DNA from 4 places in the Chryseobacterium sp. JV558 genome. Region 3 is predicted to be linked to each of the others. Evidence: riboswitches for the same ligand, from Rfam matches in the RefSeq annotation. Region 3 holds a riboswitch; each other region holds the start of a gene.

What was found. Region 3 has a riboswitch for cobalamin ahead of GFU89_RS10150 (acyl-CoA thioesterase). Riboswitches for the same ligand answer to the same signal wherever they lie in the genome.
Region 1: another riboswitch for cobalamin. It lies ahead of prpB (methylisocitrate lyase); the one in region 3 lies ahead of GFU89_RS10150 (acyl-CoA thioesterase).
Region 2: another riboswitch for cobalamin. It lies ahead of metE (5-methyltetrahydropteroyltriglutamate--homocysteine S-methyltransferase); the one in region 3 lies ahead of GFU89_RS10150 (acyl-CoA thioesterase).
Region 4: another riboswitch for cobalamin. It lies ahead of GFU89_RS11630 (TonB-dependent receptor plug domain-containing protein); the one in region 3 lies ahead of GFU89_RS10150 (acyl-CoA thioesterase).

Annotation. Positions count from the first base shown of each region.
Region 1 covers NZ_WJHU01000001.1:1,219,204-1,225,048, reverse strand. The annotation lists gene GFU89_RS05665 (hypothetical protein) at 1-341, shown strand, start outside; gene GFU89_RS05660 (sensor histidine kinase) at 410-1,432, shown strand; gene GFU89_RS05655 (LytTR family DNA-binding domain-containing protein) at 1,436-2,203, shown strand; cobalamin riboswitch at 2,555-2,746, shown strand; gene prpB (methylisocitrate lyase) at 3,199-4,095, shown strand; gene prpC (2-methylcitrate synthase) at 4,098-5,252, shown strand; gene GFU89_RS05640 (bifunctional 2-methylcitrate dehydratase/aconitate hydratase) at 5,327-5,845, shown strand, end outside.
Region 2 covers NZ_WJHU01000001.1:1,208,117-1,213,961, reverse strand. The annotation lists gene mmsB (3-hydroxyisobutyrate dehydrogenase) at 1-761, shown strand, start outside; gene GFU89_RS05615 (enoyl-CoA hydratase/isomerase family protein) at 764-1,546, shown strand; gene GFU89_RS05610 (Lrp/AsnC family transcriptional regulator) at 1,630-2,091, opposite strand; cobalamin riboswitch at 2,286-2,471, shown strand; gene metE (5-methyltetrahydropteroyltriglutamate--homocysteine S-methyltransferase) at 2,645-4,948, shown strand; gene GFU89_RS05600 (AraC family transcriptional regulator) at 5,062-5,845, opposite strand, start outside.
Region 3 covers NZ_WJHU01000002.1:957,577-963,421, reverse strand. The annotation lists gene GFU89_RS10165 (endonuclease MutS2) at 1-1,293, shown strand, start outside; gene GFU89_RS10160 (GEVED domain-containing protein) at 1,384-2,487, opposite strand; gene GFU89_RS10155 (hypothetical protein) at 2,746-3,546, shown strand; cobalamin riboswitch at 3,581-3,761, shown strand; gene GFU89_RS10150 (acyl-CoA thioesterase) at 3,878-4,261, shown strand; gene GFU89_RS10145 (HD domain-containing protein) at 4,318-4,908, opposite strand; gene GFU89_RS10140 (XAC2610-related protein) at 4,917-5,612, opposite strand.
Region 4 covers NZ_WJHU01000003.1:140,994-146,838, reverse strand. The annotation lists gene GFU89_RS11650 (hypothetical protein) at 1-263, shown strand, start outside; gene GFU89_RS11645 (MbnP family protein) at 391-1,221, shown strand; gene GFU89_RS11640 (cytochrome-c peroxidase) at 1,214-2,263, shown strand; gene GFU89_RS11635 (transporter) at 2,276-3,223, shown strand; cobalamin riboswitch at 3,315-3,500, shown strand; gene GFU89_RS11630 (TonB-dependent receptor plug domain-containing protein) at 3,609-5,642, shown strand; gene GFU89_RS11625 (YncE family protein) at 5,639-5,845, shown strand, end outside.

The DNA of each region.
Region 1 (5,845 bases), on a different contig from region 3:
AAGGAGATAAAAGAGTAGTGGCGAGCGGACTTTATTTCAATGACCGTCCATCAAAAGAATCACAAATAAAAACCGGAGAAATCTTTGCAGAACTGGACCAGATAAAAGATCAGGGAGCTGCCCGGAAAAAATATAAAGAATATGAACAGCAGGGACTGATTGGAGGAGCACCAAGAATGATGCTTGGAAAAACCAAAGATGAACAGAACGGATTGTTCTTATTTGACAGTAAAGGCCAGCCGCGAGCCAGATTCTGTGTAGATAAAAATAACGAAGCAAAACTGGATTTCTTAGACGATAAAGGAAACGTTACCGCATCATTCCCCGAAAAGAAAAAATAATAGAACAAAGAAACAGCCCTGTAAAAATATAGGGCTATTTTTGCAAAAAATGACCATTCATAAAGCCGATGAAAACCATCTTAAAACGGATTAATCAAAACAGGTATTTTCTTCTGTTTATACTTTTGTTTGCGTATGTACAGTCTATCCATACCCGGATAGGAATAAGAAGAACTTTAGACTGGTATATTTTTACTCCGGAAGCCGCCGTTGTCACGCTCATTAGTGCCTGTATCCTGTTTTTTGTGATTGATTTTTTCATTAAAAACTGGCAGAAGTCAGTAACATTCAGCATCGCGGAAATTCTTAAAATATTCAGTTCTTCACTGTTGACATACCTTGTGGTGATGAAGATAATAGGCTTTTTGATTGCTTTTGCTTTTGGAAAGATTGAGAAAAATTTTAATCAGGAAGTTGTTATTCTCTCCACTTTTTCGGATTTAATCGGAGGCTTTATTTATGGAAGTTTTTATCTGGCATACCGTTACTACAAGAAGAATACAGACTATCAGAAACAGCTTGCCCTTTATGATCATGCGTTGTCTGAAAGTAAAATTAATCAGTTGAAAGCCCAGCTTAATCCTCATTTTTTGTTCAATAATCTCAATATTCTGGACCAACTCATAGAAGAGGATAAGCGAAAAGCTTCCGACTTTCTCAATGAATTTGCAGAGATATACCGCTATGTTTTAGATGTTTCCGATAAAAAATTAGTAGCTCTGGAAGAAGAATTTTCTTTTGCAGAGAAATATTTTAATCTGATACAATATAAATACGGAAATGCCTATTCATTAAAAATAAATCATATAAAATCATCAGGAAATATCATCCCTTTGTCATTACAGTTGCTGCTGGAAAATGCCGTTCAGCATAATCTTGGAACTCCTGACCATCCTGTTTCGGTCACCATAAATCTGGATCAGACAATAACCGTTTCCAATAATGTGATACCTAAGCGTAACAGTAAAAAAACTTCCGGAAGAGCGTTGAACAATCTTAAAGAACAATATGCGTTATTAAGCGACCAACAGGTAGAAATATCAAAATCAGAAATCGGATTTGCTGTAAAACTTCCTATAATTCCAGTATAAAATATGATAAAAGTTATAATTATCGAGGACGAAATCCCTGCCAGAAACAAGTTAAAACGTTTTATCAGCGAATTAAAAGAACCGGTTGAGATTGCTGCAGAGATTGATACCATAGAAGAAGCTGTTGCCTTTTTAAGAAAATCAACAGTAGACCTGATCTTTTCTGATATAGAATTATTGGATGGAAATGCCTTTGAAATCTACGATCAGGTGAGTGTTTCAAGTCCGATAATCTTCACAACAGCTTACGATCAGTTCTGGATGAATGCTTTTGAAAGTAACGGCATAGAATATCTTTTAAAACCTTTTTCACAAGAGCGTTTCCAAAAAGCCTGGGACAAATTTCTTTTATTGAGAAACTCTGCTTCAGAACAGAATGAGGTTTTGATAAAGCTTCAGCAAATGCTTAATAACGGTCATACAGAGAAAAAATATAAAAAAAGATTTACAGTCTCCTCACACCATGGAATTTACTTTGTCAATACTGAAGATATCACTTTTTTTGAAGCAGAAGAGGGAATTGTCTTTGCTTTCGATACCACAGGAAAGAAACATTTGCTGAATGAATCTACACTAAAAGAAATTGAAAATCAGCTCAATCCTTCAGATTTTTTCAGAATTAACCGCAGTGAAATTGTTCAGAAAATACATGTTGAAAGAATAGAACGTTACAATAAAAATACGCTGTCTATCCAAATAAAAGGACAGAAAATCCATCTGATGGCAAGCCAAAGCAACACAGCTTCTTTCAGAAAATGGATTGAAGAATAGGGATTAAAATTTTTCACTAAAAATGATATAAAAAAGATCATTTAATATCAAAAGATAAGCATTCACAATTCTTAAAAAAACAGTTAAAAAAAGCACTTCAGTTTCAGGTTGAAAAACAATAACAAGTAGGCCGTTTCTTTGAACTTGTTTAATTTTTTCACGGCATATCTTAAGAATTTAGTAACAAAAAACAAACAGAATCATCTAAATTACAATGTCTGTTGAATAAAAAATGAATTTTTAATAATAACAAAATCAACAGGTTATGGTTAAATAATTATTGTTTGCATAAAATATCTTTCATGTTTTTATAAAATACCTATATTTACCACCAAGGAGTTCTTAACATCTTCTTTATCAACCGAAACTGGTTACACTTAGCTGTGTCTTAAAAGGGAATCGTGTGCAAATCACGAACTGTCGCGCAACTGTAAGTAACATCAAGGTTTTTATCAAAAAAGGTCCACTGTATGCCTCGTTATATGGGAAGGACGATAAAAACTGTTACAAGTCAGGAGACCTGCCTATTTCGAATTGACGATGCTTTCGCGGTATGAAGCTTATAGTCAGGTATGATACGATATGGATAACAGTGGGATCAATATATTTTGTCAGCTCGTGTTATTTTGTGATGCAGATAAGTAGCGGGGCAGTATGCTCTTTCATTATCGTGTATTCATCGTATTTTCCTTTTCCATATTTTTCTTTTCCACAGGCATTGTGAAGTGTATCAGGAACTTTTTATGAGGATTTAATCAATATAAAAAGTTAAAAAATGTACCCATTCGATTTCGGTTATTCATGCAGGAGCAGCAGACTTGGAAATAAACAGGTTTGCAGGGAGGTAATGGTGCATAATTCCAAGTTACAAAAGACGAATAGAACAGTCCTGTTTCCTTTTGATTTCCTTTTTACCACATCATGGAATGGTGGCTATTATTGCGCCTATTCATGGTCTTCTGTAAACAAAATTCAACTAAACAATAAATATTATAATGACTACAAGTGAAAGTTTGAAGTCTCCTGGTATGAAATTTCGGGAGGCCATGCGAAAAGAAAGTCCCCTTCAGATTGTTGGTACTATTAATGCCAATCATGCATTGCTAGCACAGCAGGCTGGGTTCAATGCAATTTATCTTTCAGGAGGCGGTGTTGCTGCAGGCTCTCTGGGTATTCCGGATTTAGGAATTACTACGCTGGAAGATGTATTGATTGATGTTCAGCGTATCACGAATGTTTGCGATGTACCATTGATGGTAGATGTTGATACCGGATTTGGACCTTCAGCATTTAATGTGGCAAGAACCGTAAAGTCACTGATTAAAGCCGGAGCTGCTGCTTTGCATATTGAAGATCAGGTAGGTGCAAAACGTTGTGGACACCGCCCGGGAAAGGAAGTGGTAACCAAAGAAGAAATGGTTGACAGGCTGAAAGCTGCTGCAGATGCCCGTACCGATGAGAATTTTGTAATAGGTGCCCGTACCGATGCATTTGCTAATGAAGGATTGGAAAAAACATTGGAAAGAGCGGTTGCTTACAAAGAAGCCGGAGCAGATTTCATCTTTGCAGAAGCCGTTCCTGATTTAAGCTTTTACCAAAAGTTTGTTGAAGCTACAGGAGTTCCCGTACTGGCTAATATTACAGAATTTGGGATGATCAGAATGTACACAGTGGAAGAATTAAAAAATGCAGGCGTAGGACTGGTTCTTTATCCGCTTTCGGCTTTCCGTGCCGCCAATAAAGCGGCTCAAAATGTATACGAACACCTTCGTAAAGACGGAACACAGGCCAATGTATTAGATACCATGCAAACCAGAGAAGAACTCTATCAAAGCATTGGATACTACGACTATGAACAAAAATTAGACAACCTTTTTAAACAAAATAATTGATAATGTCAACGAATAGTGAACCCACATTTAAACCTAAAAAAAGCGTTGCGCTTTCAGGGGTAGCAGCAGGTAATACTGCGCTTTGCAGTGTCGGAAAAAGTGGAAACGATCTCCATTACAGAGGATATGATATTCTGGATCTGGCAGAAAAAACGCAATTTGAAGAAGTAGCCTACCTTTTGATCTATGGCCAGCTACCTACCGGAGCACAGTTGAAAAACTATAAAGCCAAATTAAAATCTCTGAGAGGACTGCCTCATTCTGTGAGAAATATCCTTAAGAGTATTCCTGCAGCAGCTCACCCAATGGATGTTATGCGTTCTATGGTTTCCGCTGTCGGAAGTATTCAGCCGGAAAAAGACGATCATAATATGGCGGGAGCAAGAGATATTGCAGACAAATTACTGGCATCTTTCAGCTCGGGCCTGTTATATTGGTACCACTATACCCATAATGGAAAAGAAATTGACGTAGAAACCGATGATGATACAATAGGAGGGCATTTTCTTCACCTGTTACACGGAAAGAAACCTTCAGATTCCTGGGTGAAAGCAATGGAAATCTCGTTGAACCTGTACGCAGAACATGAATTTAATGCGTCAACATTCACCAGCCGTGTGATTGCCGGTACAGGATCTGATATTTATTCTGCCATTACCGGAGCCATTGGTGCTTTGAGAGGACCTAAACATGGTGGAGCTAATGAAGTAGCTTTTGAAATCCAAAGCCGTTATCATTCTCCGGATGAAGCAGAAAGTGACATTCGCCAGCGTATTGCGAACAAAGAAGTGATTATCGGATTTGGACACCCGGTGTATACCATTTCAGACCCAAGAAATGTCGTGATCAAAAAGGTAGCTAAAGAACTTTCCGAGGAAGCAGGAGATATGCTGCTGTATACTATTGCTGAAAAGCTTGAAACTGTAATGTGGGAAGAAAAGAAAATGTTCCCGAATCTGGATTGGTTCTCCGCTGTTTCTTATCACTTGATGGGAGTTCCTACCCTGATGTTTACTCCGTTATTTGTCATTTCAAGAGTTACAGGCTGGAGTGCCCACATTATAGAACAGAGACAGGATGGGAAGATTATCCGCCCAAGTGCCAACTATACAGGACCCGAAAACAAAGAATTTGTGTCCATCAACGACAGGAAATAATGGAAATATCAATAGTTCATTTTCAATTTTCCGCTCTTAACTTTTAATTAATTAAAATTTTTCAACAATAAAAAATGAGTTCACACATCTCAAACGAAAGACCACAACCCGATCAGGTATTAACAGACATTGCAGACTATGTCTTAAACTACGAAATTAAAAATGACTTAGCATGGAAGACCGCTCATTATTGTCTTCTGGATACGATCGGCTGTGGTCTGGAAGCATTGACTTACCCCGCATGTACAAAACTTTTAGGACCTGTGGTAAAAGGGACAGTAGTTCCTAACGGAGCAAAAGTTCCGGGTACCCAATTCCAGCTGGATCCTATTCAGGCAGCGTTCAATATCGGAGCGATCATCCGCTGGCTGGATTTCAATGATACATGGCTGGCAGCAGAATGGGGACATCCATCTGATAACCTTGGAGGGATTTTAGCGACTGCAGACTGGTTATCCAGAACCAATATCGCAGAAGGAAAAGCTCCTTTAAAAATGAAGCAGGTATTGGAAGCCATGATTATGGCTCACGAAATTCAGGGCGTAATGGCATTGGAAAACTCTTTCAACAAAGTAGGACTGGACCATGTTTTA
Region 2 (5,845 bases), on a different contig from region 3:
CAGAAGGAGGGCAGGCTGCCGAATCTGCTGTAGCTGCCTGTAAGGACGCAGACGTTGTGATTTCAATGCTGCCTTCAGGAAAACACGTTGCTGAACTCTATTCAGAAGAGTTTATAAGCAGCCTGAAACCAAATACATTATTGATTGACAGCAGTACCATTGATGCGGTTACAGCCCGTACAGTGGCTGAACTAGCTGTTTCAAAAGGCTGCAAAATGATAGATGCCCCTGTTTCCGGGGGAACTTCTGGTGCTCAGGCGGGTACGCTCACCTTTATTGTTGGCGGTAAACAGGAAGACTACGAAAAAGCCAGGCCGATACTGAAGTGTATGGGGCAGAATATATTTCATGCCGGAGAATCCGGGGCAGGACAGGTTGCCAAGATCTGTAATAATATGTTGCTGGCCATTCATATGATCGGAACTTCAGAAGCCATCAATCTTGGGGTGAAACATGGTCTTAATCCTCAGATTTTAAGTGAGATTATGCAGAAGAGTTCCGGAAAAAACTGGTCTTTAGACGTGTATAACCCCTATCCGGGAGTGATGGAAAATGCTCCGGCTTCCCGTAATTATTCCGGTGGTTTTGCCGTTGATCTGATGACAAAAGATCTTGGGCTGGCCGCAGAAGCAGGTTTGGAAACCAAAACATCTACACCTCTGGGCAATACCGCATTGAATTTATACAGAATGTGGAGCGAATCAGGAAACGGAAAAACAGACTTTTCAAGTATTATTCAATTTCTAAACAGAGACCTTTAAAAATGATTTTTGAAACATTACTATATCAACAGAATGGACACATTGGAACGTTAACAATCAATCGTCCGCAAGCTTTAAATTCATTGAATGAACAGGTTTTACAGGAACTGAAATCATTTGCTGACCAGATAAAATCAGATAATAATATCAGGGTATTAATTATTACTGGTTCCGGAGAAAAAGCTTTTGTTGCAGGGGCTGACATTAAAGCAATGCAGCAGATGACTCCCGCAGAAGCAGAGGCATTTTCAATTGCTGCACAGACCGCTTTTAACGCTATTGAAGAGCTTCCGTTTGCGGTGATAGCCGCTGTAAATGGTTTTGCGTTGGGGGGAGGTTGTGAACTTGCATTATCCTGTGATATTATTCTGGCCAGCGGAAAAGCAAAATTTGGACTTCCTGAAGTAACACTGGGATTATTGCCTTGTTTTGGCGGAACCCAGCGTTTGCCAAGAGCTATTGGATTATACAAAGCAAGGGAAATGGTTTTCTCTGGAGAATTTTATTCCGCGGAAGCCTGTAAAGATTTTGGTTTTGTCAACCATGTTTTCGCTCCCGAAGAATTACTGAACGAAGCTCAAAAACTGGCAGAAACAATTGCTGCAAGAGGTCCTGTAGCTGTGGCAAAAGCGAAACAGTCTTTAAATACAGGATTTGAACTGCATATCACAGACGGATTGAAACAGGAAGCCGCTTTATTCGGAGAATTGTTCACAACAGAAGATCACAATGAAGGCATCGGAGCATTCATAGAAAAAAGAAATCCGGACTTTAAAGGAAACTAATGGATTGGAAGATAGAGAATTGAAAATAGCATGGTTTAACTTAAGCATCATCTTCCATTTTCAATTCTCTGTTTTTCCATTACTTAAATGGTCAGGCCATGATTGTTTTTTACCTCAGCCATAACAAATGTACTGTGGGTACTCCCGATAGAATCTACAGATCCCAGTTTGTTAAATACAAAATCCTGATAATGTTTCATATCCCGTACCTGAACTTTCAGAAGAAAATCAAAATCTCCGGAAATATTATAGCATTCCGCAACTTCTTCAATTTCTAAAATTTCTTTTACAAAATCATACCCTACAGATCTGTCATGAATTTTCAGCTTGATCTGGCAGAAAACTGTAAACCCCCGGTTGAGCTTTTCAGCATCAAGAACAGCCGCATACCTTTTCACAAATCCTTCCTGTTCCAATCTTTTTACCCTTTCAAAAACCGGCGAAGTGGAGAGGTTCACTTCCTTTGCAAGCTCTTTAACGGTCAGTTTTGCATTTTTCTGGAGCAGCCTCAGCAGCTGTACATCCTTATCATCGAGTTGTTCCACAGAATATTATTCTTTTAGATTATAATAATAGTCAAATGTAAAGAATTATATGCTTTTATTTATGTTTTTAAAAGTTTATTTTGCTTAATTAATTGAGTTTGATTGTGTTTTTATTCTGTATTAGTAATTTTACACAAAATTAAAAACTTTTACTGATAACCATGTTATGGGTAAAAGTACAGTTCTTTAAAGATACTTCATCAAACAGGAAAGGCTTTACATAACGTAAATTAATAGGGAATCGTGTGAGAATCACGAGCTGTCGCGCAACTGTAAGTAACATACAAAGGTTTCTGTCCTTGCATATCCACTGCCAAAAGCGGGAAGGATGACGGAAACTGTTACAAGTCAGGAGACCTGCCTTTACTGAATTGACAATGCTTTCGCGGTCTGAAGCTTTTGGGTCATACAGATGATATATCGAATGAATACATTTTCTCTGTAAGGGAAATTGTGTTGTTGGTTATATCATGAGCCCTGAAATTTTATCCGTTAAAACATTCCGAAGCATTTTAAAAGGGCTTGACATTAAGTTTAATTAAAAAGTTTAAAAATGCAAACTCACATTCTGGGCTATCCGCGTATTGGTAGCAAAAGAGAACTCAAAAAAGCCTGCGAGCAATATTGGTCAGGTAAAATCCTTTTGGAAGAACTTCTGAATACAGGGAGAACGATCTGTACCCAAAACTGGAACATTCAGAAAGAAGCAGGAATAGACCTTATTCCATGTAATGACTTTTCATACTATGATCAGGTATTGGATATGAGCCTTGTGGTAGGAGCAATTCCTACACGTTATCATGAAGTAGTGCTTAAAAAGAACAACTCTGAGCTGGATCTTTACTTTGCTATGGCAAGAGGATACCAGAAAGAAGGATTGGATATCACTGCAATGGAAATGACGAAATGGTTTGATACCAATTATCACTATATCGTTCCCGAGTTTTATAAAAATCAGCATTTTAAACTGAATTCAGATAAAATTTTTAATGAATTTTCGGGAGCAAAACAGGCAGGAATCAATGCAAAACCGGTAATCATCGGGCTGGTTTCTTATCTGCTGTTAGGAAAAGAAAAAGAAGAAGGATTTGATAAACTGGATCTGGCTGGAAACCTTCTTTCCGTATATACTGAGATTTTAACCAAACTTCAGGAACAGGGTGCAGAGTGGATTCAGTTTGATGAACCTTTCTTAGCGTTGGATTTAACGGAGAAAGCAAAAGAAACATATCATTTTGTTTACGCCGAAATAAGAAAACGCTTCCCGAAACTGAAATTGATTGTGGCTACTTATTTTGAAGGATTAAATGATAACGGATCACTTGCGGCATCACTTCCCGTGAATGTATTGCATATAGATCTGGTAAGAAATCCTGAGCAATTGGATGATATTTTGAGTGCTGTTCCAGAAAGCTTAAGCCTTTCATTAGGAGTAGTTGACGGAAGAAATATCTGGAAAAATGATTTTGAAAAATCTTTGTCTTTCATCAGAAAAGCAGTTGAGAAATTGGGATCTGAAAGAGTTTTAATTGCTCCTTCCTCTTCATTACTTCATTCACCGTGTGATCTGGATTTTGAAACTTCCCTTAATCCGGAAATTAAAAACTGGCTGGCTTTTGCCAAGCAGAAAGTAGCAGAAGTGGTAACACTTAAAGAACTGGCATCCGGAACGGAAAATGAACAGATTCTTGCTTTATTTGAAGAAAATAAAAAAGGAATTGCAAACAGAAGAACATCTTCACTTATCCATAATGATGAGGTGAAGCAAAGAGCGAATGCTGTTACTGAAAAAGATGCACAAAGGATCAATACCTTCAAAATCCGTAAAGAAGAACAGCAGAAAGTACTGCAACTTCCTTTATTTCCAACAACAACCATCGGGTCATTCCCACAGACTACGGAGGTAAGAAGCTGGAGAGCAAAATTCAAAAAAGGAGAGCTTACGGCAGAGCAGTATGATACCTTATTGAAAGAAGAAACCCAGAGAACCATCAACTGGCAGGAAGAAATAGGAATAGATGTTTTGGTTCACGGGGAATTTGAGCGTAACGATATGGTGGAATATTTCGGGGAACAGCTGGAAGGTTTTGTATTTACGAAAAATGGCTGGGTACAAAGCTACGGAAGCCGTTGTGTAAAACCTCCTGTGATCTTTGGTGATGTTTCCCGCCCCACGCCGATGACGGTATATTGGTCTCAATACGCTCAATCCCAGACTGAAAAATGGGTAAAAGGAATGCTTACAGGTCCCGTTACAATTTTACAGTGGTCTTTTGTACGTGATGATCAGCCTCGTTCAGAAACATGTAAACAGATTGCTCTGGCCATCCGTGATGAGGTTGTGGATCTTGAAAAAGCTGGAATCAGAATCATTCAGATTGATGAGCCCGCGATAAGAGAAGGACTTCCATTACGAAAAACCGACTGGCAGAATTACCTGAAATGGGCTGTAGAAGCTTTCAGAATCTCTGCAAGCGGAATAGAAGATGCCACTCAGATTCATACCCACATGTGTTATTCGGAATTCAATGATATTATTGAAAACATTGCTGATATGGATGCTGATGTGATTACCATAGAATGTTCCCGTTCTCAGATGGAACTGCTGAATGCTTTTGCAGACTTCAGATATCCAAACGAAATTGGTCCCGGCGTATACGATATCCATTCCCCAAGAGTTCCGTCTAAAGAAGAAATGATTGAACTGTTGAGAAAAGCCCAGAACGTTATTCCTGCCAATCAACTTTGGGTAAATCCTGACTGCGGACTGAAAACAAGACATTGGGAAGAAACCGAAAAAGCTTTGATAGCAATGGTGGCAGCTGCTAAAGAAGCTTCCGTAGAATATGCACTTTAAAAAACTTTAAATAATTAGATTCAATTATTCAGATCGTGTTATGATTTTCATGGCACGATCTGTTATTTTGATTATACTCGCTTTCAGATATATTTTTTTAGATGAAGTCTAAGTTATTTTGCCTGTAATGAACTCGGTGGGTAGCCAAACTGCTTTTTAAAGGCAAAGGAGAAGTGGGATAAATTTTCAAAGCCCAGATCCAGATAAATATCAGAAACCGATCTCCCTTTCTGAGTAAGCAAAAAATGAGCTTCCTTTAATCGTCTTAGTTGCAACCATTGTCTTGGTGGTAGTCCAAATATCTTTTGAAAATCTCTTTTAAAAGCAGACAGGCTTCTCCCTGTCAAATAAGCAAATCGCTCTACATTGACATTGAAATGAAAGTTTTTGTTCATAAAAGTTTCAATATCTATTTTGTAAGGCTCAGAGAAATCAAATAAAATATCTTTAAGACCCGGATCATCGCTCAGCATCAGAAGTAAAGCTTCTTTCTGTTTGAGGCGCAGAAGTTCTGTAGAAGCAGGAAGCTCTTCATAAGCCAGTAAAGAATACATAAAAGAAGTTAATGCCTTTTGATCCGGTTTTATAAAAGCTGGAGTATTGTCTTTCTTTTCTGCCTGATAACCATATTCACGGCTGAAATCTCGTAAGATGGCTTCATCAAAATAGATGGTTACTGTTCTTATCTCCCCATTTTTAGGAGGATATTTTGCAAACTTCAGGAGACGGTTTTTTCTCGCAGAATAAAGTTCACCCTCTTTAAATATTGTCTTTGTGATCCCGTCATTCAGTTCCATTTCCCCGGAAAGAACCAGCCCCAGACTGTGGATTCTTGCAAACTGTTCTCCTTCCCTGAATTCTGAAAAATGACAGGAGTAATTGATCGGTAAAGGAATA
Region 3 (5,845 bases):
GATTTAGTAAACGGAATTCTTCCCAAGATCAATCGTCATAAGACATTGAAACTTAAAGACGCCTATCATCCCTTGTTATGGTTGAGAAATAAAGTAGAGAATAAAACGATCCACCCTCAGACTTTGGCTTTAACGGAGCATAACAGGATTATCTGTATTTCCGGGCCTAACGCTGGTGGGAAATCAATTACGCTGAAAACAGTAGGATTATTGCAGCTGATGATTCAGAGTGGTATTCTGGTTCCGGTTCATCCCAAATCTGAAATGTTTTTCTTTGAAAAGGTAATGACCGATATTGGTGATAATCAATCCATTGAAAATCATTTATCGACCTATTCATCAAGATTGAAGAAAATGTCCGGAATCATCCGCGAGGCTGATGCCAATACCCTTCTACTAATTGATGAATTTGGTACCGGTTCTGATCCGGAATTAGGAGGTGCTCTGGCGGAAAGTTTCATGGAGTTTTTCTATGATAAAAAGAGTTTTGCCATTATCACGACTCACTACACCAATATTAAACTGGTGATAGAACAGCTTCCCAATGCTCAGAACGCAGCAATGCTCTTCAATGAAGAGACACTGGAGCCAATGTATAAACTGGAAGTGGGCCAGGCAGGAAGTTCATTTACCTTTGAAGTTGCAGAAAAGAATAAAATCCCAAGATTTATTATCCATTCTGCCAAGAAAAAAGTAGAACATGATATCGTTAACCTTGATAAGACTATTGTAAAACTGCAGCAGGAGAAATTTGAAGTTGAAAAACTGAAATCCGATCTTGCAGAAAGAAAAGAGTCTGTAGAGGATAAGCGTGACAATCTTCAGAAACTGAATGACCAGCTTCAGCAGAAACTGTTCAATTTCCAGAAATTATATGAAGAGGAACACCGTAAGCTTCAGTTCGGGAATAAGATTGAGACGTTCATCGACAGTTATACAAAGGGCAAATCCAGAAAAGATGTTGTAAAAGACTTTGTAAAACTTCTGGAGCAGGAGAAATTCAGGAAATTAGGCCATGATAAGGATGAAACAAAACGCCTGCAGGTTGTTAAGAGAAAAATTACTCAACAGCTGAAAAAGGAGGAAGTCATTGAAAAAATTGCAGAAACCAATGAAAAACTGGAAGAACAGCGTAAAAGTGACCGTGCTGTTTGGATGAAAATTGGACAGCGTGTTCGTATTACCGGAAGTACCAGTGTAGGAACTATCGAAAAGATTTCCAGAAACAAGGTGATTGTCAACTATGGAACCTTCAAGACAACGATTAATGCGGATGAACTTGAGAGAATTTAATTAATCTAAAATGAGTTTATTTTTAAACTTATTTTACGCAAATACTAAGAGAGAGTGCCTTCTGACACTCTCTCTTTTTTATTCAATATTTTATTTCTTAATGAATTTTAACCGAATTGTATGATTTTTATCTTTCAGCTGAATAAAATAAATTCCTTCTGACAAATGGCTAAGGTTTACTTTATGATCAGAAACTTTTCCTTCACCTGCTTTTTGCCCCAATACATTATAAATCTCATAATCTGTTGCTTCTGAAATTCCGGAGATATTTAAAATATCAGATGCTGGATTAGGATAAATTTCCGGTTTTGCCGATTTACCAGCTTCGTTTACTCCCAGTAAAGGGTTCAGGAAGTTTATCCCATAATCCTCAACTTCTCCATAGGTAAATGAACCACAAGCATCTGCCGGCACCTCTTGTCTGCACATTACCCTCATTACAAGTCCGCAACCATTAATTACAGCGCTAGGCAATGTAGGATAACTGGGGATAGAAAATGTGGTTACAACCGGAGCTGTTGACGACACATTGTTCGCAACCAGTACTCTTTCATTAGAATCAAAAATACCATTACCATTGAAATCTATCCATGCTGTTATAGTGATAGGACTTGAAGTACCTGTCCATGTACTACTTACTGAAAGCGTATTTCCAACACTTCCTGCTAAAAATTTAATTCTCCGGTCTATATCAGTTCTGTAATCGATATAGTTAGAAGCTCCGGAGTTGCTCACCATTGGAGCTGTCATTCCTGATGAATTTACTGTTACATTTGAAATATATACCATTGTTGCATCTGTAGAGGCAGTAGTGCAATAATTGAGTGACGTCGCAAAAAATATTGGATTCGACCACATTCCCTGAGTAGTACATATTTTTGCTACCTGCACTTCATAAACTGTACAAGGCTGCAGATTCGTAATAGTAAATGAATTTTGCCCTGGTGTAGGAGTAACTACCATCCAGGAAGTAGTTCCGGGTAATCTATATCTGATGGTATTATTCGGGGTATCTGGATCAGCAGTCCATGTAACAGTTCCGGAGGTAAGGGTTATAGTGGACATCTGAACACCGGTGGGAACGTTCGTATCACAGTAAAATAAAGATTCCGATCCTGCTTCTATTTTGTTTTCTGCCTGAAAGCTGGAAATCCCCAAAATAAAAGAGAATACACAAAGTAGTCTTTTTGTCATGTTTATTAGTTTTTAAATTCTCTTGAAAAATAGGCATTTTATTGAATATACTGTACATGTCCATCATATATTATTGTATTTTTTCAATAGATTTTAATTATATACGTAAAAAACACAGCTATCCTGTAGGATATTACTGGTAAAATACCTGCTTTTTTATCATTATTTGAACAAATACAAGATTTAAGAGAACTGTAAGAGTATAATTACCTTCCGAAAAGCATTTAATTTATATATTTGGGGGATCAAAAAATTTTCATGATGACTTTCATAAACAAAGCATTCTATCTATCCGCTTTCAGTATTTTTTCTTTAGCCTTTGTAAAAGGGCAGAATAAAGTTCCTTTCGGAGTGGTAAAAGCTGAAGAGGGATATGCCAATGTACGGGTTCATAAAGACAATTACAGAAAAATTGTAGACAAGATCCGTATGCGTAAAGGTGATGTATTTGTTTATGTAAAACCTGCTCCCGGAGAAACAGAATGGATCTGGATCAAATATCCTGAAAAACAAGATGACGACAAGCCGTTTGTACGCTATGAAACGCTTGATAAAGAAGGAATGGTTAACAAAGAGCGTATTGCTTATATTGATCAGCTTCCTGCTTATACGCCTTCCAAATCTAAAAACGGAAAATCACTTATTTTCACAGATAATTCTGATCCGAAAGTCCCTACTGCCCAAAGAAGCAAAGTTGTGATTGATATTTATCCATCCAATGCAGGCTACCGTAAAAAAGAAAAAGATGCAGAAGGAAAACTTCTGACCATTGATAAAGTAAAGCCTTGGGGAATTGGAAATGACCTTCCTGAAGGAATGACCGAAATCAAATCGATCAGGATACAACAGCCCGGAAGAGGTTCTGTCTTTGTAAGAGAAGCCATCAAAAATATGTTCCAGCCTACCATGGATTTTGAGAACATTGGCGTAACCTCCCTAGACACCGACAATATTTTCCTATACATGATAAACGGTTCTGGAGAAAACAGATACACCACGCTGTGGACGATCAAGAAAGGAAGAGTAATCAGCCAGATTATTTACCATAATCCGGAATAAATTCATTATTTTTGCCCCCGAAAAGTTTTAACGCTTATTCATCACAGAAATTGGTTCTGCATCACTGCAGATTAAAAGGGAACCGTGTGAAAATCACGGACTGTCGCGCAACTGTAAGTAACTGAAATCTTTATCAAAGATCCACTGTGCGAGGTATGGGAAGGAGATAAAAGATGTTACAAGTCAGGAGACCTGCCTATTTCTTTAAACAAATAACTTTCGCGATTTGAAGTTGTATTGATCTGATGGATTGTTTCAGGAATTCTATAAGTTCCTGTCATTGTTCTGTTATTTTAATATCATTTTCATTTCGCTTTAATAATAATGATATATGACTACAGAAGAAAGAATTGAAGCATCCGAAACCAGAATCTTTAAAGCGGTTTTCCCTAACACAACCAATCATTACGATACCCTTTTTGGTGGTACGGCCATGCAGCTGATGGACGAAGTAGCTTTTATTACAGCCACCCGATTTGCCAGAAAAAGAGTGGTAACAGTGAGCAGTGACAAGATCGATTTCAAAAAACCTATTCCTGCTGGAACTATTGTGGAACTGATTGGGAAAGTTTCCTACGTAGGAAAAACCAGTATGAAAGTAAATGTTGAGATCTATACCGAGCAGATGTATTCTTATGAAAGAGAAAAAGCCATCGTAGGTGACTTTACGTTTGTAGCGATTGACGAATTCAAGAAACCAATCCAGATACTATAAATAAAAAATCTTCGGGCGGCCTTTGGCCGCCCGAAGATTTTTCTATGTTTTTTAATTTATTTCACAACTTTTTCCGTTTCCAGACTTCTGTTCAGCAGCAGTTCAAAAGCTTCACCCATTTCATCAGAAGCTCTGTTGATTGCATTTTCAAGCATATTTCGGATTTGTTTTTCTGTTACTCCCGCTTCCGTCCAGCTTTTTCCTGAAGTATGAGAATTTAAAATAAACGGCATAATTCTATCAATCCCGCAGGCAAAAATAGCATCAGGGGTTTTCTCATCTTCGAACTCAAGCCATAGATTAAAGAACTCCGTGCGCAAAGGTTCATCAAGAATTCCGAAAATCTTTTGAGCAGATGCATTTTCTCTGTCAAACTTACCTACCATTGCCTTTTCATCAAAAATAAAAGTATCACCAGCTTCTATCTCTACCAAATCATGGATGGAAAGCATTCTTATCACTCTTAAAAGATCAATATCTGCACGGTTTTTAGCATACGGATAAAGGATCTGTGCCAGAATGATAATCTGCCAGGAATGTTCCGCGGTATTCTCTCTTCGGGAATCATCAGCATTGTAATTTCTTCGCTGTACATTTTTCAAGGCATCCACTGCCAGAATAAAGTCAATCTCTTTTTGAATTTTCATCTAACTTTTTATTTTCTATTATATTGATCTGCCGGGTATACCTTTGTTTTGGTAATCCATTTATTATTGATCTTTTCTTTGGTTATTACTTTCACCTGACCTTCAGTGTTCATATCCTCTTCCTTTTCAAAGACTTTATCCAGTCCTTTATTCGGAATAACGGCATATTCAGTGGTAAAAATATCGCAGCACCCGGATTTACCATAGGAGATCAGGCGTTTACGCTTCACATCAACATCAAAAATATCAAGGGCATTAGACGCAAGATCCGTAAGTTCTTTACTCTTTACAAACCCCATTCTGGTACTGTTGAATACATATACATCATAGGAAGCAGCACTGTAGTTTCCCATATTTCCGTTCCTTACCGCAACATCTTCGGTTCCGTCAAAATTAAAATCATTAATGATAACAGAATTCTGCTTATTTGTCAGCTGAATCATTTTTCCCTGCTTAGGTTTTTCAGCCTGATCTACTTCCAATACCAGGTCGTCCGATACAAAAGTCTGCACCTTTGTGTTTTTATGATCAAACAATTCTACACTTCCTTTGCCGCTGCATCGCCCATCATAGCAATTCTCTACCTGGATGATTGCATCGTAATTCTTTGACGCATTTTTAACCTCAAACTGATATTGTCCAAAACAGGCAGGACCAAGTAAAACAAAAGCCGATAAATGCTTGTATGTATTTAATAAATTCATGGTAATAGTAAATAGATTTAGGTGTTTTTGTACCTAACAAAAATACGAATCATAATACCGATCTCAAAATTACAGCCTTATTATATGTAAAAATCTGAAACAATTTAACAGCCTTTACATAAAAGAGTGTTCATTAATAAGAAGCTGTTTCCCGCTATACGCTCATACTCCTCGCACAGCACCTGAAGCCTATCTGCTGTGGGGTAACCGCTGCTATCGGGGCTAGATGATGG
Region 4 (5,845 bases), on a different contig from region 3:
GTATAAATAAAGCAAGGCCGGAGGTACACTGCAACGGGAAATGTTACTTGAGTAAAGAATTGGCCAAGACCAATGATTCAGAAACTTCCCCTTTTCAGAAACTCAAAAACTCAGGACAGAAGATCCTTGATACCTATATCCTGCCTGAAACTGCAGAGATCATGACTACTGAAAAACGCCCGTTTTTCAATTTCAACTTTATCTACGAAACAGCCTATTCTTTTCTGTTTCTCAGCCATATTTTCAAACCGCCGGTTTTTTAAGTTATTCATATCATGATTCAACCATAAAAGTCACTTAATAAACTTAAGTGTAAAAACTTTGTGCCTTTTGTGGTAAAAAAGAATGTTTTCACATTTCAAAAATATAATTCAACTTAAAAAATCAACAATGAAAATTTATAAATTTTTATCATTATTCTTTATTGCCTTTACTTTATTCTCTTTTGTATCCTGCGACAGCAGCAGGGATGACGATAATTCACAAGATACTACACCTGGAAAACTTCAGATCAAATTTCAAAACGGATTTAATAATGTAGGAGATGTTATTTTAAATCAGACAGTGCAGACTTCTTCTCAGGGACAGAAACATAATTTTTCGGCATTAAAATATGTCATCAGTAATATTACACTGATTGATGAGAACGGAAATGAATTTAAATACAACGAAAACAATCCTGATAAAGGAGCATTTATTGTGGATCAGGCAGATGCTGTAGCTGGAGTGGTCTATCTGAATCTGGATGGTATTCAGAAAAATAATTATAAAAAAATAAGATTCGGGTTGGGAATCAGCCAGAAAGCTTACTTGCTGGGACAAGACGGGCAAGCTGAATTCTGGACGAAAGCTAAGCAGAAAGGGATGTCGTGGTCATGGGCTGCAGGATATGTTTTTGTGAAACTGGAAGGGAAATATGGTGCAGATTCTCCTTCTAAAGAATTCATGAATCATACCGGAAATATGGGAAATGTTATAGCTAACGAACAGCCCGATTTATACCGTGAAATTACATTGAACCTTCCAACAACGGCAAGAGTGACAGGACAGATTCGTCCATCTATTCATATTCTGGCAGATCTTAACCAGTTCTTGAGTGGAGATAAAGCACTTACTCTTACAACAGCCAATGATATGCTGATGGGTTCAAACCAGCACCTGGTAGATGTTACCAACAATCTTAAGAAAATGTTTAAAGTAGACCACGTTCACAATGATTAATTTTTTTGTTAAAACGATACTGGTTCTGCTTGTATTTCTGTTGAGCTGTATTTCATGCTCTGATGAGGTGATACAGCCGTTGGAAAAAGATGAAGCATATAATCTGCAGTTTCCTTCTTATTTTCCCGAAATGACATTCGATAAATCCATTAATCCGGTGACAAAAAATGGAGTAGAACTGGGGCGGAAACTATTCTATGAAGGAAGACTTTCCAGAAATAATACCATCTCATGCGGGTTCTGCCATATTCAGGAAAATGCTTTTACCCACCACGGGCATACTGTAAGCCATGGCGTAGATGACAGAATCGGAATCAGAAATGCACCACCCATTCAGAATATGGCTTTTTTGAAAAGGTATATGTGGGACGGAGTGATTCATAATCTTAATGAACAGCCCATTAGTCCTATTACAGACGTTAATGAAATGGACAGCTCCATACCGGAAGCGATTTCGAAAATAAAAGATGACCAGAAGTATAAAAGACTTTTCCGAGAAGCTTATGGAGACGAAACCATTACCGGAGAACGAATTCTGAAAGCTTTATCTCAGTTTATGGCTTCACTGATTTCTGCAGATTCAAAATATGACAGATTCAAACAGGGAAAGGAACAATTGACTTCAACCGAATCTCAGGGAATGGCATTATTCGGGCAAAAATGTGCCTCTTGTCATAGCGGAGAACTGTTTACTGATGAAAGTTTCCGGAATACAGGAATGTATTATAATACGGAATTCAAGGATGCAGGGCGTTACAGAGTGACCCTAAATCAGGTAGATTGGATGAAATTCCGGGTTCCGAGTCTAAGAAATGTAGAATATACAGCTCCTTACATGCATGATGGAAGGTTTTACACCCTAGATGCGGTACTCAACTTCTATTCAGATCAGGTAGAAGATAATACCAATCTTGACCCACAGCTGAAACAGAACGGTCATATAGGAATTGCCATGAACAGTCAGGAAAAACAATCAATTATAGCATTCCTGAAAACCCTGTCTGATAAAAGTTTTATATCCAATCCAAAATTTGCAGAATAATTTATAGAAAACATGAAGAAGATTATATTCATACTAAGTTTAATCCTGTTTAATCAGTATCAGGCGAAGACCATTAGAGACAGCGTTTATATTTCTCCGGAAACCTTTAGCAGGTTTGATTTTGATGATGATTGTGACGCTTGCGGTTGTGCTGCAGGAAACGGATCATCCGGCTTCGAGTCTTTATTGAATCCACAGTTTATAGGGATCAAATACTTTGCACAGCATTACAAAGCAAAGGAGAACCTATTTGTAAAAGACCTTACACAGGATCAGTATTTCAATACCCTGCAGATTTGGGGGAAAATTCCCTTAACTAATAAGCTGAGTGTATATGCAAGTCTGCCCTTCCATTTCCATGAAAAGAAAACCATGCAGGGAGATATTAAAATCAATGGAATTGGCGATCTGAACCTGATGGGAATTTACCAGCTGATGAGTTCTAAAGATAATTCCCATCACCTGAGTGGAGGTTTGGGCGTAAAAATTCCTTTGGGAAAATTTGACGAAAAAGGAATCTCCGGTGTCAATCCGAGTTTTCAGCTCGGAACCGGAAGCTGGGATTATCAGGCTGCTTTGAATTATAAATTTCAGAAAAATAAAGTAGCCGTATTGGTCAATACAGATTATACCATAAAAACGGAAAATAAGAAAAACTACCGTTTCGGAAATCAGTGGAACTATGCTGCAACAGGTTTTTATCAGGTTGCAGGAAATGAAAAATCTATCTTTTCTGTAAAAACAGGAGTTCAGGGAGAAGTCTATGCTCAGAATAAACAGTTCGATGAAGCTTTACCCAATACTGCAGGAAGTGCGTTGTATGGGAAATTAGGATTTGAAGCTTCTTATAAAAAACTGAGTTTGGGAAGTGAACTCATGCTTCCTATGTACACCCGCTTGGCAGGAGGAGACATTGAAGCAAAATCCAGGTTCAGTATTTTCCTGAATATCGGAATTTAAAATAAACTCTCTTTTTAATACTGTTAAAGCTCCTTCGGGGGCTTTAATTGTTTCTGAATCATGATTTTAATTGGGGGTTAGGAATAATTTTTTATCTTTGCCGAAATTTGGTGAGCCCTAAAAAGCTCTTAAAAGGGAATCCGGTGAAAATCCGGAACAGACCCGCTGCTGTAAGCTCCACACCAAAGTTTTTGAAAAATATATCCACTGTTTTTTAATGGGAAGGATTTCAAAAATGGAGTAAGTCAGAAGACCTGCCAGACCATAATCGTTTGACGCTTTCGTGGAATAAAGCTTAGGACATCAATGATTCTGTGCAGTGACAGCTGTGCTTTGTCGTTGTTTTCTTACATCCATTAGCGTCATCATTATCCTAAATGAGCTAATGGCGGCAAAACTGACTACTTCTACAATTCATAAAGCTGTTTTCACAATACTGGTGATCGCATCTCAGCTTTTATATTCCCAAAAAAAGAAAAATGATACGCTGAAGGAAGAATCCATCAAGGTGATCAGTCTCTACAAAAAGAACTTTAAGGAAATCGTTCCGGCACAAACATTACAGGGAGAAGAGCTGGAAAGACTGAACAGTCATTCCGTTGCGGATGCTCTTCGGTATTTTTCCGGAGTTCAGATCAAAGACTACGGTGGTATGGGTGGTCTGAAAACCATTAACGTCCGAAGTCTTGGAAGCCAGCATGTAGGTGTTTTCTATGACGGAATTCAACTGGGAAATGCACAGAATGGGCTTGTTGACCTCGGAAGATATTCATTGGACGATCTTGAAGAAATATCATTGTATAATGGTCAGAAAAGTGAGATTTTCCAGCCTGCAAAAGATTTCGGCTCTTCGGGATCTATCTACTTACAGCCTAAAATACCAGTATTTAAAGGAACAAGGAAAACCAACCTTGTGATAAGAGCCAAAAGTGCCTCCATTGATCTTTTTAATCCATCATTCCGATTAGAGCAGAAAGTATCAGACAGGGTTTCTGCCAGTTTCAGTGCCGAATTTATGCAAAGTGATGGAATCTACAGGTTTCGATATGCTAAAAAATATCCTGATGGGCAGCAGGCTTATGATACCATTGCAAAAAGACAGGATTCGGATATTAAAGCAAAACGCTTTGAAACTTCCTTAAACGGAACTTTAAATAACGGAAGCTGGAACATCAGAGGTTATGGTTATATTTCAGACCGTGGAATGCCGGCTCCTATTGTGAATGGCCGTTTTGGTGGAAGAGGAGCGAGACTTTCCGATGAGAATTATTTTATACAGGCCAACCTGAGAAAAAAGTTGTTCCCAAAATTTGAAACACAGCTGAAAGCAAAATTTGCCTACGATTATACCCATTTTATGGATACAGTCCGTTCTCAGTCTATTATGTATACAGATAATGTGTACATCCAAAGAGAGGTTTATCTTTCCTCATCCAATGTCTATTCTATCACTCCCAATTGGGATGTCAGCCTGAGCGGAGATTTTCAGTACAATAATCTGGATGCCAACCTGGATAACTTTTCTTATCCTACACGCTATACAACATTAGTCGCTTTAGCTACAACTTACCAGTGGAACAGGTTGAAAATTCTGGGAAGCCTTTTAGGAACATTTACCTTTGAAGAAGTAAGAAAAAACAAAAGGCCCGGAGACAGCAGAGAATGGACACCTGCAGTATTTATGAGCTATCAGCCTGAAATCATTCCTGAGCTTACCCTCAGAGCTTTCTATAAAAGAATTTTCCGACTGCCTACTTTCAATGACCTTTATTATACCAATATAGGAAATACTTACCTGAAACCGGAATTTACCAATCAGTATGATGTTGGATTTACTTACCAGAAGAATTATAATGACCATTTCTTTAAATCCTTTTATGCTAAAGTAGACGGCTACTACAACAAAGTACAGGACAAAATTGTCGCAGCTCCTAACGGAAGTATGTTCCGTTGGCTGATGATGAACCTTGGATTGGTAGAAATCATTGGTACTGATGTAAACGTTCAGGCAGAAATGCAGTTAGGAAAAGTAAAACTGAGGCCATTATTTTCTTACACCTACCAAAGTGCAAGAGATATGACAGATCCGGAAGATACATTCTACAAAAATCAGATTCCTTATACGCCATGGCACAGTGGTTCATTTACCCTGATGGCAGATTACAAAGACTGGAGTTTCAATTACAGTGCGATGTATGTAGGAAAACGCTATGATGTGAACCAGGATAATATCCAATACAATTATGTACAGCCTTGGTACACTCATGATCTGTCTGTTCAGAAAAAAATCAACTGGGCGAATCATCAATTTAAAGTAAGCCTTGAGATGAATAATATCTTCAACCAATATTATGATGTGGTCATCAACTATCCAATGCCGGGAAGAAACTTTAAACTTATTCTAAACTTCACCTTATGAGAAAACTAAACTTTTATTTTCTGTTTCTTGTATTAGCTTTTCTTACTTCATGCCGTACAGATGATGTCATTGTCCGTCAGGAAGTGGTGGAAGGACTTCCCTCAGAAAATACAGCCATAAAAGGCTTTTATATGCTGAACGAAGGGAATATGGGAAGCAACAAATGTACACTGGATTTTTTTGATTATACCAAAGGAACCTAC